3 regions of the Enterobacter cloacae complex sp. HYC074_NIDB genome follow, and region 3 is predicted to be linked to each of the others. Evidence: predicted binding sites of a transcription regulator. Region 3 holds the regulator's gene; each other region holds the start of a gene.
The links. Region 3 encodes PurR, which represses purine synthesis genes. Its sites were predicted from a motif close to CANGCAAACGTTTGCNTG; they were not measured.
Positions count from the first base shown of each region.

Region 1: a site for PurR is predicted at 1,906-1,923, ahead of gcvT (glycine cleavage system aminomethyltransferase GcvT). Genes of this name have one in related genera too.
Region 2: a site for PurR is predicted at 1,216-1,233, ahead of purM (phosphoribosylformylglycinamidine cyclo-ligase). Genes of this name have one in related genera too.

Region 1 covers NZ_CP114214.1:3,899,594-3,903,891, reverse strand. The annotation lists gene ubiH (2-octaprenyl-6-methoxyphenyl hydroxylase) at 1-369, shown strand, start outside; gene ubiI (FAD-dependent 2-octaprenylphenol hydroxylase) at 382-1,584, shown strand; gene gcvT (glycine cleavage system aminomethyltransferase GcvT) at 1,982-3,076, shown strand; gene gcvH (glycine cleavage system protein GcvH) at 3,100-3,489, shown strand; gene gcvP (aminomethyl-transferring glycine dehydrogenase) at 3,614-4,298, shown strand, end outside.
Region 2 covers NZ_CP114214.1:3,460,548-3,464,845, forward strand. The annotation lists gene O1724_RS16790 (6-phospho-beta-glucosidase) at 1-1,027, opposite strand, end outside; gene purM (phosphoribosylformylglycinamidine cyclo-ligase) at 1,294-2,331, shown strand; gene purN (phosphoribosylglycinamide formyltransferase) at 2,328-2,969, shown strand; gene ppk1 (polyphosphate kinase 1) at 3,198-4,298, shown strand, end outside.
Region 3 covers NZ_CP114214.1:2,100,783-2,105,080, forward strand. The annotation lists gene punC (purine nucleoside transporter PunC) at 1-486, opposite strand, end outside; gene punR (DNA-binding transcriptional activator PunR) at 599-1,510, shown strand; gene purR (HTH-type transcriptional repressor PurR) at 1,528-2,553, opposite strand; gene cydH (cytochrome bd-I oxidase subunit CydH) at 2,851-2,940, shown strand; gene O1724_RS10430 (MFS transporter) at 3,102-4,268, shown strand.

The sequences.
Region 1 (4,298 bases), 1.8 Mb from region 3:
ACGACCGCATCGCAGACTGTCTCCCATCGCGTCGCCCTGGTCGGCAACGCCGCGCAGACGCTACACCCCATCGCCGGGCAAGGCTTCAACCTTGGCCTCCGTGACGTGATGAGCCTGGCCGAGCTCCTGGCCCGGACGTGGAGCGAACAACAGGATTGTGGCGCATACTCAGTGCTGAGCCATTACCAGAAACGACGCCAGGCGGACAAAGCGGCGACCATTGGCGTCACCGACGGTTTAGTCCACCTGTTTGCCAATCGCTGGGCACCGCTGGTTGCGGGTCGCAACCTTGGGCTTATGGCGATGGAACTGTTCATTCCGGCACGTGACGTGCTGGCGCAGCGGACCCTGGGTTGGGTCGCGCGTTAAGGAGTATTGACCGTGCAAAATGTTGATGTCGCCATTGTGGGCGGCGGAATGGTAGGACTGGCGCTGGCTTGTGGTTTACAGGGCAGCGGCCTGCGCGTGGCCGTGCTTGAGCAAAAAGCGCCGCAGCCTGTGGCGCAGGATGCACCGCCAGAGCTTCGCGTCTCGGCGATCAATGCCGCCAGCGAAAAGCTACTGACGCACCTTGGCGTCTGGTCTGAAATCGTGGCGCTCCGTGCCAGTTGCTATCACGGGATGGAAGTGTGGGACAAAGACAGCTTTGGCCGTATCGCGTTTGACGATGAAAGCATGGGTTACAGCCACCTTGGACATATCGTTGAAAACGCGGTGATCCACCACGTGCTGTGGCAGAAAGCGCAGCAGTGCAGCGACGTCACGCTGATCGCACCGGCGAAACTTCAGCAGGTGGCGTGGGGCGAAAACGACGCGTTTATCACTCTTGAAAGTGGCGATATGCTGACTGCGCGTCTGGTAGTGGGTGCCGACGGCGCCAATTCCTGGCTCCGTAACAAAGCGGATATTCCGCTGACCTTCTGGGATTACCGTCATCACGCGTTGGTGGCCACAATCCGCACCGAAGAGCCGCACGGCGGCGTGGCGCGCCAGATTTTCCATAATGACGGCATTCTGGCCTTCCTGCCGCTTGCCGATCCGCATCTCTGCTCCATCGTCTGGTCCTTAGAGCCGGAGAAAGCGCAGCAGATGCAGGAGACGACGCCGGATGCCTTCAGTCAGGCGCTATGCGTGGCGTTTGATAACCGTCTGGGCCTGTGCGGGCTTGAAAGCGAACGCCAGACGTTTCCGTTAACCGGTCGCTACGCGCGTCAGTTTGCCGCGCACCGTCTGGCGCTGGTGGGGGATGCGGCGCATACCATTCATCCGCTGGCCGGGCAGGGAGTGAACCTCGGCTTTATGGACGCGGCTGAGCTGGTTGAAGAGCTGCGTCGCCTGCATCGGGAAGGCAAAGATATTGGTCAGCATCTGTATCTGCGTCGCTACGAGCGCAGCCGCAAACACAGTGCGGCTATGATGTTGGCGGGTATGCAGGGCTTCCGCGAGCTGTTTGCCGGAGCGAACCCGGCGAAAAAACTGCTGCGCGATATTGGCCTCAAACTGGCCGACACCCTTCCCGGCGTAAAACCGCAGCTTCTTCGTCAGGCAATGGGCCTCAACGATCTTCCCGACTGGTTACGTTAATCTCGATCCCCGTCACACTTTATTTTCCCGGCCTGCGCGCCGGGGAAATTCCCTCGTTTGAAATAATCTAATTTCACGTCATTTTTCGCATTAGAAAATCTAATCTTACTATTTTTATGTTACGGAAATTCGGCCCATTTTTCCGCATGAAATATCAGCATCTGCTAAATCCTGTTAGATCATTGTTAATTTTATGCGGGTTTAATCGCATTTTCCCAGTGAATAACTCTGTAGGCTTTTCAGCGATTTTTGGTCATAAGCTAATGTGATGACCCGTTTTACCTTATGGTTAACCGCCGGTTTCGGTGGTAAGTTCAGGTAAAAGAGAACGTTTGCGTCGGCCCCCGATCGCGAGGCCGACACCGGGTTTCACGGTGAATTTTTCAACGAGGAAAAGATGGCTCAACAGACTCCTTTGTACGAACAGCACGTGTTATGCGGTGCCCGCATGGTGGACTTCCACGGCTGGATGATGCCGCTGCACTACGGCTCGCAGATTGATGAGCACCACGCGGTGCGCACCGATGCCGGTATGTTCGACGTGTCTCATATGACGATTGTCGACCTGCGCGGTAGCCGCACCCGGGAGTTTTTGCGTTATCTGCTGGCAAACGACGTCGCCAAACTGAAGACGCCGGGCAAAGCGCTCTATACCGGTATGCTCAATGCCTCTGGCGGCGTGATTGACGACCTCATCGTCTACTACTTCACCGAAGATTTCTTCCGCCTCGTTGTAAACTCCGCCACCCGCGAAAAAGACCTCTCCTGGATTTCCCAACACGCTGAACCTTACGCCATTGACATCACCGTCCGTGACGATCTGTCGCTGATTGCCGTACAGGGGCCAAACGCCCAGGCGAAAGCCGCGTCTCTGTTCAGCGACGAGCAGCGCAAAGCCACCGAAGGCATGAAGCCATTCTTCGGCGTGCAGGCGGGGGATCTGTTTATCGCCACCACCGGCTACACCGGTGAAGCGGGCTATGAAATTGCCATGCCAAACGAGAAGGCCGCTGATTTCTGGCGTGCGCTGGTGGAGGCAGGTGTGAAGCCTGCGGGCCTGGGCGCGCGCGATACGCTGCGTCTGGAAGCGGGGATGAACCTCTACGGTCAGGAGATGGACGAAGGCGTCTCTCCGCTGGCCGCCAACATGGGCTGGACCATCGCATGGGAACCGGCTGACCGTGATTTTATTGGTCGTGAAGCGCTGGAGATGCAGCGCGAGAAGGGCACTGAACAGCTGGTAGGCCTGGTGATGAAAGAAAAAGGCGTGCTGCGCGGCGAGCTGCCGGTGCGCTTCACCGATGCCGATGGCAATCATCGCGAAGGCGTGATCACCAGCGGAACGTTCTCCCCGACGCTCGGCTACAGTATTGCCCTGGCACGCGTGCCGGCGGGGATTGGCGAAACGGCGGTGGTGCAGATCCGCAACCGCGAAATGCCGGTCAACGTGACCAAACCGATTTTTGTTCGCGCCGGTAAGCCGGTCGCCTAACTATTTTTATCAGGAGAACTTCAATGAGCAATGTGCCAGCAGAACTGAAATACAGCAAAGAACACGAGTGGCTGCGCAAAGAGGCGGACGGCACTTACACCGTTGGGATCACCGAGCACGCGCAGGAGCTGCTGGGCGACATGGTGTTTGTTGACCTGCCGGAAGTGGGCGCAACCGTGAGCGCAGGCGATGACTGTGCGGTGGCGGAATCCGTTAAAGCGGCCTCTGACATCTACGCCCCGGTAAGCGGTGAAATTGTTGCCGTGAACGACGCGCTCCGCGACTCCCCGGAGCTGGTGAACAGCGAACCGTATGAAGGCGGCTGGATCTTCAAGATCAAAGCCAGCGACGAAGCGCAGGTTGCCGCGCTGCTGGATGCGACCGCGTACGAAGCACTGTTAGAAGACGAATAAGCCATTTCCCTCTCCCCTAAGGGAGAGGGTAGGGTGAGGGGAACAGACGATACCCTCACCCCAGCCCTCTCCCTTAGGGAGAGGGAGAAAACACATTCACTGCACGTTTCAGGAATCATCGCTCATGACACAGACTTTAAGCCAGCTTGAAAACCGTGGCGCCTTCATTGAACGTCACATTGGGCCGGATGCTCAGCAACAGCAGGAGATGCTGAAGACAGTTGGCGCGGATTCATTAAACGCACTGATCGGCCAGATCGTGCCAAAGGACATCCAGCTTGCCACGCCGCCGCAGGTAGGCGAGTCCACGACGGAGTTCGCCGCGCTGGCGGAGCTTAAGGCCATCGCCAGCCTTAACAAGCGCTATAAGTCTTACATTGGCATGGGCTACACCAACGTGCAGTTACCGCCGGTGATCCTGCGTAACATGCTGGAAAACCCGGGCTGGTACACCGCTTATACCCCATATCAGCCAGAAGTCTCCCAGGGCCGTCTGGAAACGCTGCTGAACTTCCAGCAGGTGACGCTGGATCTGACCGGTATGGATATCGCCTCTGCCTCGCTGCTGGATGAAGCCACCGCCGCCGCCGAAGCGATGGCGATGGCGAAGCGCGTGAGCAAACTGAAAAACGCCAACCGTTTCTTCGTCGCGGCGGACGTGCATCCCCAGACGCTGGACGTGGTGCGCACCCGTGCGGAAACCTTCGGCTTTGAGGTGATTGTCGACGACGCTGAAAAAGTGCTGGATCACCAGGACGTCTTCGGCGTGCTGTTGCAGCAGGTGGGCACCACCGGGGAAGTACACGACT
Region 2 (4,298 bases), 1.4 Mb from region 3:
TCTGCACGTACGGGTTAGAAACCAGGCTCTTGCTCTCGTCGTAATCCAGCGTCGGATTATCCGCCGTCGCTTTGGTAGCGAAAGACATGTAGTAGCTGAACCCGATGTAATCCACGCAGCCCTGGGTCAGCGCCACTTTATCTTCTTCGGTAATATCCAGCGCGAAGCCGCGACGTTCAAAGTAGTTGAGCAGATGCTGCGGATACTTGCCGCGCACGTGAACGTCGGTGAACCAGTAGCGGCGATGCATGGCGTTCATCGCCATCATCATGTCGTCCGGGGCACAGGTCAGCGGATAGATGGGGCACATGGCAATCATGCAGCCGATTTGCAGTGACGGGTTGATCTCGCGCCCCGCCTTCACCGCCAGAGCACTGGCCACCAGCTCATAGTGCGCCGCCTGGAACATCACCGGCTCGCGATCTTCTCCCGGCGCATATTTCAGCCCGGAGTTGGTAAACGGCGCAAAGTCTTCGTGGAAGTTGGCCTGGTTGTTGATCTCGTTAAAGGTCATCCAGTACTTCACTTTATGCTGGTAGCGCTCAAAAACGACCTTCGCGAAGCGGACAAAGAAGTCGATCAGCTTACGGTTGCGCCAGCCGCCGTATTCCGTCACCAGGTGGAAAGGCATCTCGAAGTGGGAAAGCGTGATCACCGGCTCGATGCCGTGCTTCAGGCACTCGTCGAACAGATCGTCATAGAATTGGAGTCCCGCTTCGTTCGGCTCCAGCTCGTCGCCTTTCGGGAAGATACGCGTCCAGGCGATGGAGGTGCGAAAGCATTTGAACCCCATTTCGGCAAAGAGTTTGATGTCTTCTTTATAGCGGTGATAGAAGTCGATGGCTTCGTGGTTTGGGTAATTTTTCCCCTCCATCACGCCGTTGGTGATTTCACGCGGTACCCCATGGGCACCTGCCGTCATGACATCGGCAACGCTCACGCCCTTGCCGCCCTCTTTCCAGCCGCCTTCAAGCTGGTGCGCCGCAACGGCCCCACCCCACAGAAAATCTGCTTTAAATCCTGACATTCGCTATCCCTCATTCTGCGTTATTTTCTGCAAAAACAGTTACAGAAACCGGTTTCAGTTTGATGATGTGCAAAGGGGATTGCCGTTGCAAGCAGATCGCCGAAACCGGTTTCATTTTCGTGAACAGAGTCAAGTTTGTTGCCCTGGACAGGCCGCACAGAAAAAAAGATCCCCACGCCGAGAATAGGCTCGCAAACGTTTGCCTGGACTGTTAGAATTGCGCCGATTTTTCTTACTAGCTATGCAATCGCGTGGGGATTTAAGCCGTGACCAACAAAACTTCTCTCAGCTACAAAGATGCCGGTGTTGATATTGACGCAGGTAATGCGCTGGTTGACCGAATCAAAGGTGTGGTGAAAAAAACCCGCCGCCCGGAAGTGATGGGTGGCCTGGGTGGATTCGGCGCACTGTGCGCGCTGCCGCAAAAATATCGTGAACCTGTGCTGGTCTCGGGTACGGATGGTGTCGGTACAAAACTGCGCCTGGCGATGGATCTTAAGCGTCACGATACGATTGGTATCGATCTGGTGGCGATGTGCGTCAACGACCTGGTGGTACAGGGCGCTGAGCCGCTGTTCTTCCTGGATTACTACGCGACCGGCAAGCTGGACGTGGATACCGCAGCCAGCGTCATTAACGGTATCGCCGAAGGCTGCCTGCAATCCGGCTGTGCGCTGGTCGGCGGTGAAACCGCAGAAATGCCTGGCATGTATCACGGTGAAGATTATGACGTCGCAGGCTTCTGCGTCGGCGTGGTAGAAAAATCAGAAATTATCGACGGCAGCAAAGTGGCTGACGGCGATGTGCTGGTTGCGCTGGCCTCCAGCGGTCCGCACTCCAACGGCTACTCTCTGGTGCGTAAGATCCTCGAAGTGAGCGGTTGCGACCCGCTGACCACCGAGCTGGACGGCAAACCGCTGGCCGATCACCTGCTGGCCCCGACCCGCATCTACGTGAAAAACGTGCTGGAGCTGATTGAGAACGTTGACGTGCACGCCATCGCTCACCTTACCGGCGGCGGCTTCTGGGAAAACATTCCGCGCGTGCTGCCGGATAATACCCAGGCGGTGATCGACGCCTCCTCATGGCAGTGGCCGTCCGTCTTCAACTGGCTGCAAACCGCAGGCAACGTGAGCGAGCATGAAATGTACCGCACCTTTAACTGCGGCGTGGGCATGGTTATCGCCCTGCCCGCCAGCGAAGCGGATAAAGCGATTAAGCTGCTGACAGAAAAAGGTGAAAACGCGTGGAAAATCGGTACGATTAAAGCTTCCGATTCCGAACAGCGTGTGGTCATTGAATGAAAAACATCGTGGTGCTCATTTCCGGCAACGGAAGCAATTTGCAGGCAATCATAGACGCCTGCAAACAGAAGAAAATCAATGGCACCATTCGGGCAGTATTCAGCAACAAGGCCGATGCATTCGGCCTTGAGCGCGCGCGGGAAGCGAACATTCCTGCGCACGCGCTGGAAGCCAGCCAGTTCGCCGGGCGTGAAGCCTTTGACCGTGAGCTGGTGCAGGAGATTGACGCCTACGCGCCTGACGTGGTGGTGCTGGCAGGCTACATGCGCATCCTGAGCCCGGCTTTTGTTGCACACTACGCCGGACGACTGCTCAATATCCACCCTTCCCTGCTACCAAAATACCCCGGTCTGCACACCCATCGTCAGGTGCTGGAGAACGGCGATGAGGAGCATGGTACCTCCGTGCATTTCGTCACCGACGAGCTGGACGGCGGTCCGGTCATTTTGCAGGCAAAAGTACCGGTCTTTGACGGTGACAACGAAGACGACGTGACCGAACGTGTGCAGACGCAGGAACACGCCATTTATCCGCTGGTGGTAAGCTGGTTTGTCGATGGACGTCTGGAGATGCGCAACGGCGCAGCCTGGCTGGACGGCGTGAAGTTGCCCCCGCAGGGTTATGCTGCCGAAGAGTAGTGTGTTTGAATTGCCCGGCGGCGCTTCGCTTGCACGGGCCTACGGCCCCGTAGGTCGTGGTAAGCGCAGCGCCACCCGACATCCCCTCCCCCAACCCTCTAAATTCCCCAATAAAAAAATAACTGTCATACTTTTCTGGCACTGTTGGACATATCGTGGAAATGCTCGCCATAATAAGGACGAGACGGATTTACCACGTCCTGTGATTGAACTGGAGTGTGAGCTGTAATGGGTCAGGAAAAGTTATACATCGAGAAAGAGCTAAGCTGGTTAGCATTCAACGAACGTGTACTTCAGGAAGCGGCCGATAAAACCAACCCGCTGATTGAACGTATGCGTTTTTTAGGCATCTATTCCAACAATCTGGATGAGTTCTACAAGGTTCGCTTCGCCGAACTGAAACGCCGAATCATCATCAGCGAAGAACAGGGCTTAAACTCCCACTCGCGACATCTGCTTGGAAAAATCCAGTCTCGCGTCATGAAAGCCGATCAGGAATTTGATGGCCTCTATAACGAGCTACTGCTGGAAATGGCACGCAACCAAATCTTCCTGATCAACGAACGCCAGCTCTCCGCGAATCAGCAAAACTGGCTGCGCCACTATTTTAAACATTATCTGCGCCAACATATCACCCCGATTCTGATCAACCGTGAAACCGATCTGGTGCAGTTCCTGAAAGATGACTACACCTATCTGGCGGTAGAAATCATTCGTGGTGAGACCATTAACTACGCGCTGCTGGAAATACCGTCTGATAAAGTCCCACGCTTTGTAAACCTGCCGCCGGAAACCCCGCGCCGACGTAAGCCGATGATCCTGCTGGATAACATCCTGCGCTACTGCCTGGACGATATCTTCAAAGGCTTCTTCGATTACGACGCGCTCAACGCCTACTCGATGAAGATGACCCGTGACGCCGAGTACGATCTGGTGCATGAGATGGAAGCCAGCCTGATGGAGCTGATGTCTTCCAGCCTCAAGCAGCGCCTGACGGCGGAGCCAGTGCGGTTTGTCTATCAGCGTGATATGCCGGACGCAATGGTGGAGATGCTGCGCGATAAGCTGACCATCTCCCGCTACGACTCCATTATTCCCGGCGGGCGTTACCACAACTTTAAAGATTTCATTGGCTTCCCGAACGTCGGCAAAGCCAATCTGGTGAACAAACCGCTGCCGCGCCTGCGCCATATCTGGTTCGATAAGTTCCGCAACGGGTTCGACGCCATCCGCGAACGGGATGTACTGCTCTACTATCCGTATCATACCTTTGAGCACGTGCTGGAATTGCTGCGTCAGGCCTCATTCGATCCGAACGTGCTGGCGATT
Region 3 (4,298 bases):
AATGGCCTGCCAGTCGAAATGCGCCAGGATCCAGCTTCCCAGTAACGGGGCAAGCGCCGGCGACAGGCCGACCAGGGGCATAATGGTGGCGAATATACGGTTAGTGCGCGAGGCGGGGTAGTAATCGGTTACCAGCGCCTGCCAGGTCACCGCAGCGGCACAGACACCGACCGCCTGAATAAAGCGCAGCGCCAGCAGCCAGGCGGCATCGCGGACCCACAGCATGCCCAGACAGCCTGCGGCAAAAATCGCCAGCCCCAACAACAGGACGGGTTTACGGCCAAAACGATCCGAGAGCGGCCCCCACAGCAATTGCGCAAAAGCAAAACCGGCGAGGAACAAACTCAAACTGGCGCTGATGGCGGCGGCAGGGGTTTGCAAATCTTCCTGCATCGCGGCGAACGCGGGCAGATACATATCGGTCGCCAAAAAGCCCAGCACGCTTAAGCCGCCGAGCCAGACTAAAAATCCTTTCCTGGGTTGCACTTTTTTTCTCCTGAGGAGGCAGGTGTACGTTGGCGCAGAGTGTAGGGAGTGCAAAGCGGCTTGTGAAACGCTAATATTTGGCGGGTGCATTCAAAAAATTTGCAGGCTAAAGATGTGGTCAGATTATTCCCTTGAAGTGGTTGATGCCGTGGCGCGTAACGGCAGCTTTACCGGCGCCGCCCAGGAGCTGCATCGCGTTCCCTCGGCGATCAGTTACACGGTGCGTCAGCTGGAAGCGTGGCTGGCGGTGCCGCTGTTCGAGCGGCGTCATCGCGACGTGGAGCTCACGCCTGCCGGAGCGTGGTTTTTGAAGGAAGGGCGGTCTGTCATCAAAAAAATGCAGATCACCCGTGAGCAGTGCCAGCAGATCGCCAACGGCTGGCGCGGGCATCTCGCTATCGCGGTGGATAACATTGTTAAGCCGGAGCGGACCCGGCAGATGATCGTCGATTTCTATCGTCATTTTTCCGACGTCGAACTGCGTGTTTCGCAGGAAGTGTTCAACGGCGTCTGGGATGCGCTGGCGGACGGCAGGGCGGAGATGGCGATTGGTGCAACCCAGGCGATCCCGGTTGGTGGGCGCTACGCGTTTCGCGACATGGGCATGCTGAGCTGGACCTGCGTGGTCGCGCGCGATCACCCGCTGGCAGCGCTGGAAGGGCCGCTGAGCGATGACACATTACGCAACTGGCCCTCGCTGGTGCTGGAAGATACCTCCCGCTCGCTGCCCAAGCGCATTACCTGGTTGCTGGATAATCAGCGCCGCGTGGTCGCGCCGGACTGGGAGTCGTCAGCCACCTGTCTGAGCGCGGGGCTGTGCGTTGGCATGGTGCCGGTGCATTTTGCGCGCCCGCGCATCGACGCGGGAGAGTGGGTGGCTCTGACGCTGGAAAACCCCTTCCCGGATGCCGCATGCTGTCTGACGTGGCAGCAAAACGACGTCTCGCCCGCCATGGCCTGGCTGCTGGATTATCTGGGAGACAGCGAAACGCTGAACCGGGAGTGGTTGCGGGAACCAGCATAGCTGGCCCCGGAAAGTGATTAACGACGGTAGTCGCGGAACGGACCGTCCGCAACGGAACGGCGTTCTATCAGGCGCGGGTGAACTTCAATGGACTGGGACTGTTCACGCTTGTTGACGATCCTGTCCAGAAGCATGTTGAAGGCCGTTTCACCCAGCGAATCTTTCGGCTGGTGAATGGTGGTCAGCGCCGGGGTAAAGAAGCGGGCGTTGCGCACGTTGTCATAGCCGATCACCGAGATATCCTGGGGGACGCGCAGGCCGAGTTCATCTGCCGCGCATAGCGCGCCCATCGCCATGATGTCACCGCCGCAGAACACCGCGGTAGGGCGATGCGGCTGGGAGACGATCTGCTGCATGGCGCGATAGCCTGACTCCGGCTCGAAGTCGCCCTGAACAATCCAGTTTTCCGGCACGGTGATCAGCGCCTCTTCCATCGCTTTCATGAAACCGGCCAGACGGCCAGCACCGGTGTTACGCTCCAGAGGTCCCGGGATCACGCCAATTTCACGATGACCGCGTTCTACCAGATAACGCCCCGCCATGTAGCCGCCTTCAAAGGCGTTATCAATAACGGAGTCGGTGAAGTCTGCGCGCGCCTCGCCCCAGTCCATGACCACCATCGGAATGTGGCGATACTCTTCCAGCATGGAAAGGACCGACTCAGGGTATTCAGAACACATTACCAGAAGACCGTCGACGCGCTTTTGCGCCATCATTGACAGGTAAGCGCGCTGTTTTTCAATGTTGTTCCACGCATTGCCCAGAATCAGGGTATAGCCTTTCTGGAAGCAGTTTTTTTCAACGGCTTCGATGATTTCAGCAAAATAGGCCGCTTCACTGCTGGTGGCCAGCAGGCCAATCGATTTGGTGTGATTAACCTTCAGGCTGCGGGCGACGGCACTTGGCGAGTAGTGCAGTTCTTTGATTGCCGCCCAGACGGCATTACGCGTCTCTTCAGCGACGAAACGCGTTTTGTTAATAACATGTGATACGGTTGTAGTGGAAACGTTTGCGCGTTTTGCTACGTCTTTAATTGTTGCCATTAAATGTCACTCCAGACCATATCCTAAGCTCCTGAAAAAATTGAAGGTAAACGTTTGCCTTCTCTCACCCATATTACGCAAACATGAGTTGCGACACGCCGGGAAAACGACACAGGACGTCAGGAGGGGGTCAGTGGCCGGTACGCTAATAAATTTAGCGTGGAATTTTGTCCTATCTTGATGAAAAGGGGAAGAGGTAAAGTGGATATCCGTTTAAATCCTGGAAGATTTTTGACCTGAACTGTGTAAAAATGAGCAAGCTCACTTTTCGTAGGGTGAATAAAAGGAGAAAAATTGATGAGTACCGATCTGAAGTTTTCGCTGTTTACCACCATTGTTGTTCTTGCTCTGATTGTTGCCGGTGGTTTAACCGCTGCACTGCACTGATTCAGGCGGAGGGAGAACCTTCTCCCTCTCTTGCCGCTATTGTTACCTCTCCGGCAAAAATCTTTTGCCAAAATGTTAACTTCTCATTTTTTGTGATTGATGTCATGCTTTTGACTTCTTAGTTCTGTGCCGGGTTATGGCACGGTATCCGGAGCCTCTTCATGAAAATCAATTTTCCCCTGCTGGCCCTGGCGATTGGCGCCTTTGGGATTGGCACCACTGAATTCTCCCCGATGGGGTTATTGCCTGTTATCGCCCGGGGGGTAGACGTCTCTATCCCTGCGGCCGGTATGTTAATTAGCGCCTACGCGATCGGCGTGATGGTGGGCGCGCCGCTGATGACGCTGCTGCTTTCGCACCGTGCGCGCCGCAACGCGCTGATTTTCCTGATGGCGATTTTCACTCTCGGCAATGTGTTTTCCGCGATTTCGCCCGATTACACCACTCTGATGCTTTCGCGCATTCTTACCAGCCTCAACCATGGCGCCTTCTTCGGACTGGGCTCGGTTGTTGCTGCCAGCGTGGTGCCAAAACATAAGCAGGCCAGCGCGGTAGCCACTATGTTTATGGGCCTCACCATCGCTAATATCGGCGGCGTTCCCGCCGCCACCTGGCTGGGAGAAGCCATCGGCTGGCGTATGTCTTTCCTCGCAACCGCCGGACTGGGCGTGGTCGCGATGGTTGCGCTGTTCTTCTCACTGCCGAAAGGAAGTGCTGGAGAACGTCCGGAAGTACGTAAAGAGCTGGCGGTGCTGATGCGTCCTCAGGTGTTGTCCGCGCTGCTCACCACGGTGCTGGGGGCCGGGGCGATGTTTACGCTCTACACCTATATCTCCCCGGTGCTGCACGACATAACCCACGCAACGCCACTCTTTGTTACCGCGATGCTGGTGCTGATTGGTGTCGGGTTCTCGATTGGCAACTATCTCGGCGGGAAATTTGCCGACCGCTCCGTGAGTGGGACGCTGAAAGGTTTTTTAACGCTGCTGATTGTCATCATGGTGGCGATTCCGTGGCTGGCGCGTAACGAAGTGGGTGCCGCGATTGCCATGGTGGTGTGGGGCGCCGCAACCTTTGCCGTGGTGCCACCGTTGCAGATGCGCGTAATGCGCGTTGCACACGAAGCGCCGGGGCTCTCTTCATCGGTGAATATCGGTGCGTTTAACCTGGGCAATGCGCTGGGGGCCGCAGCGGGCGGGGCGGTGATCTCCGGTGGTTTGGGTTATAGCTTTGTGCCGGTGATGGGGGCGATCATTGCCGCACTCGGCCTGCTGCTGGTGATAATGTCTGGTCGTAAACAGCCTCAAGCGGTGTGTACGGCGGAATAAACAAAAACGCAGAAGGGCTGCCCCTTCTGC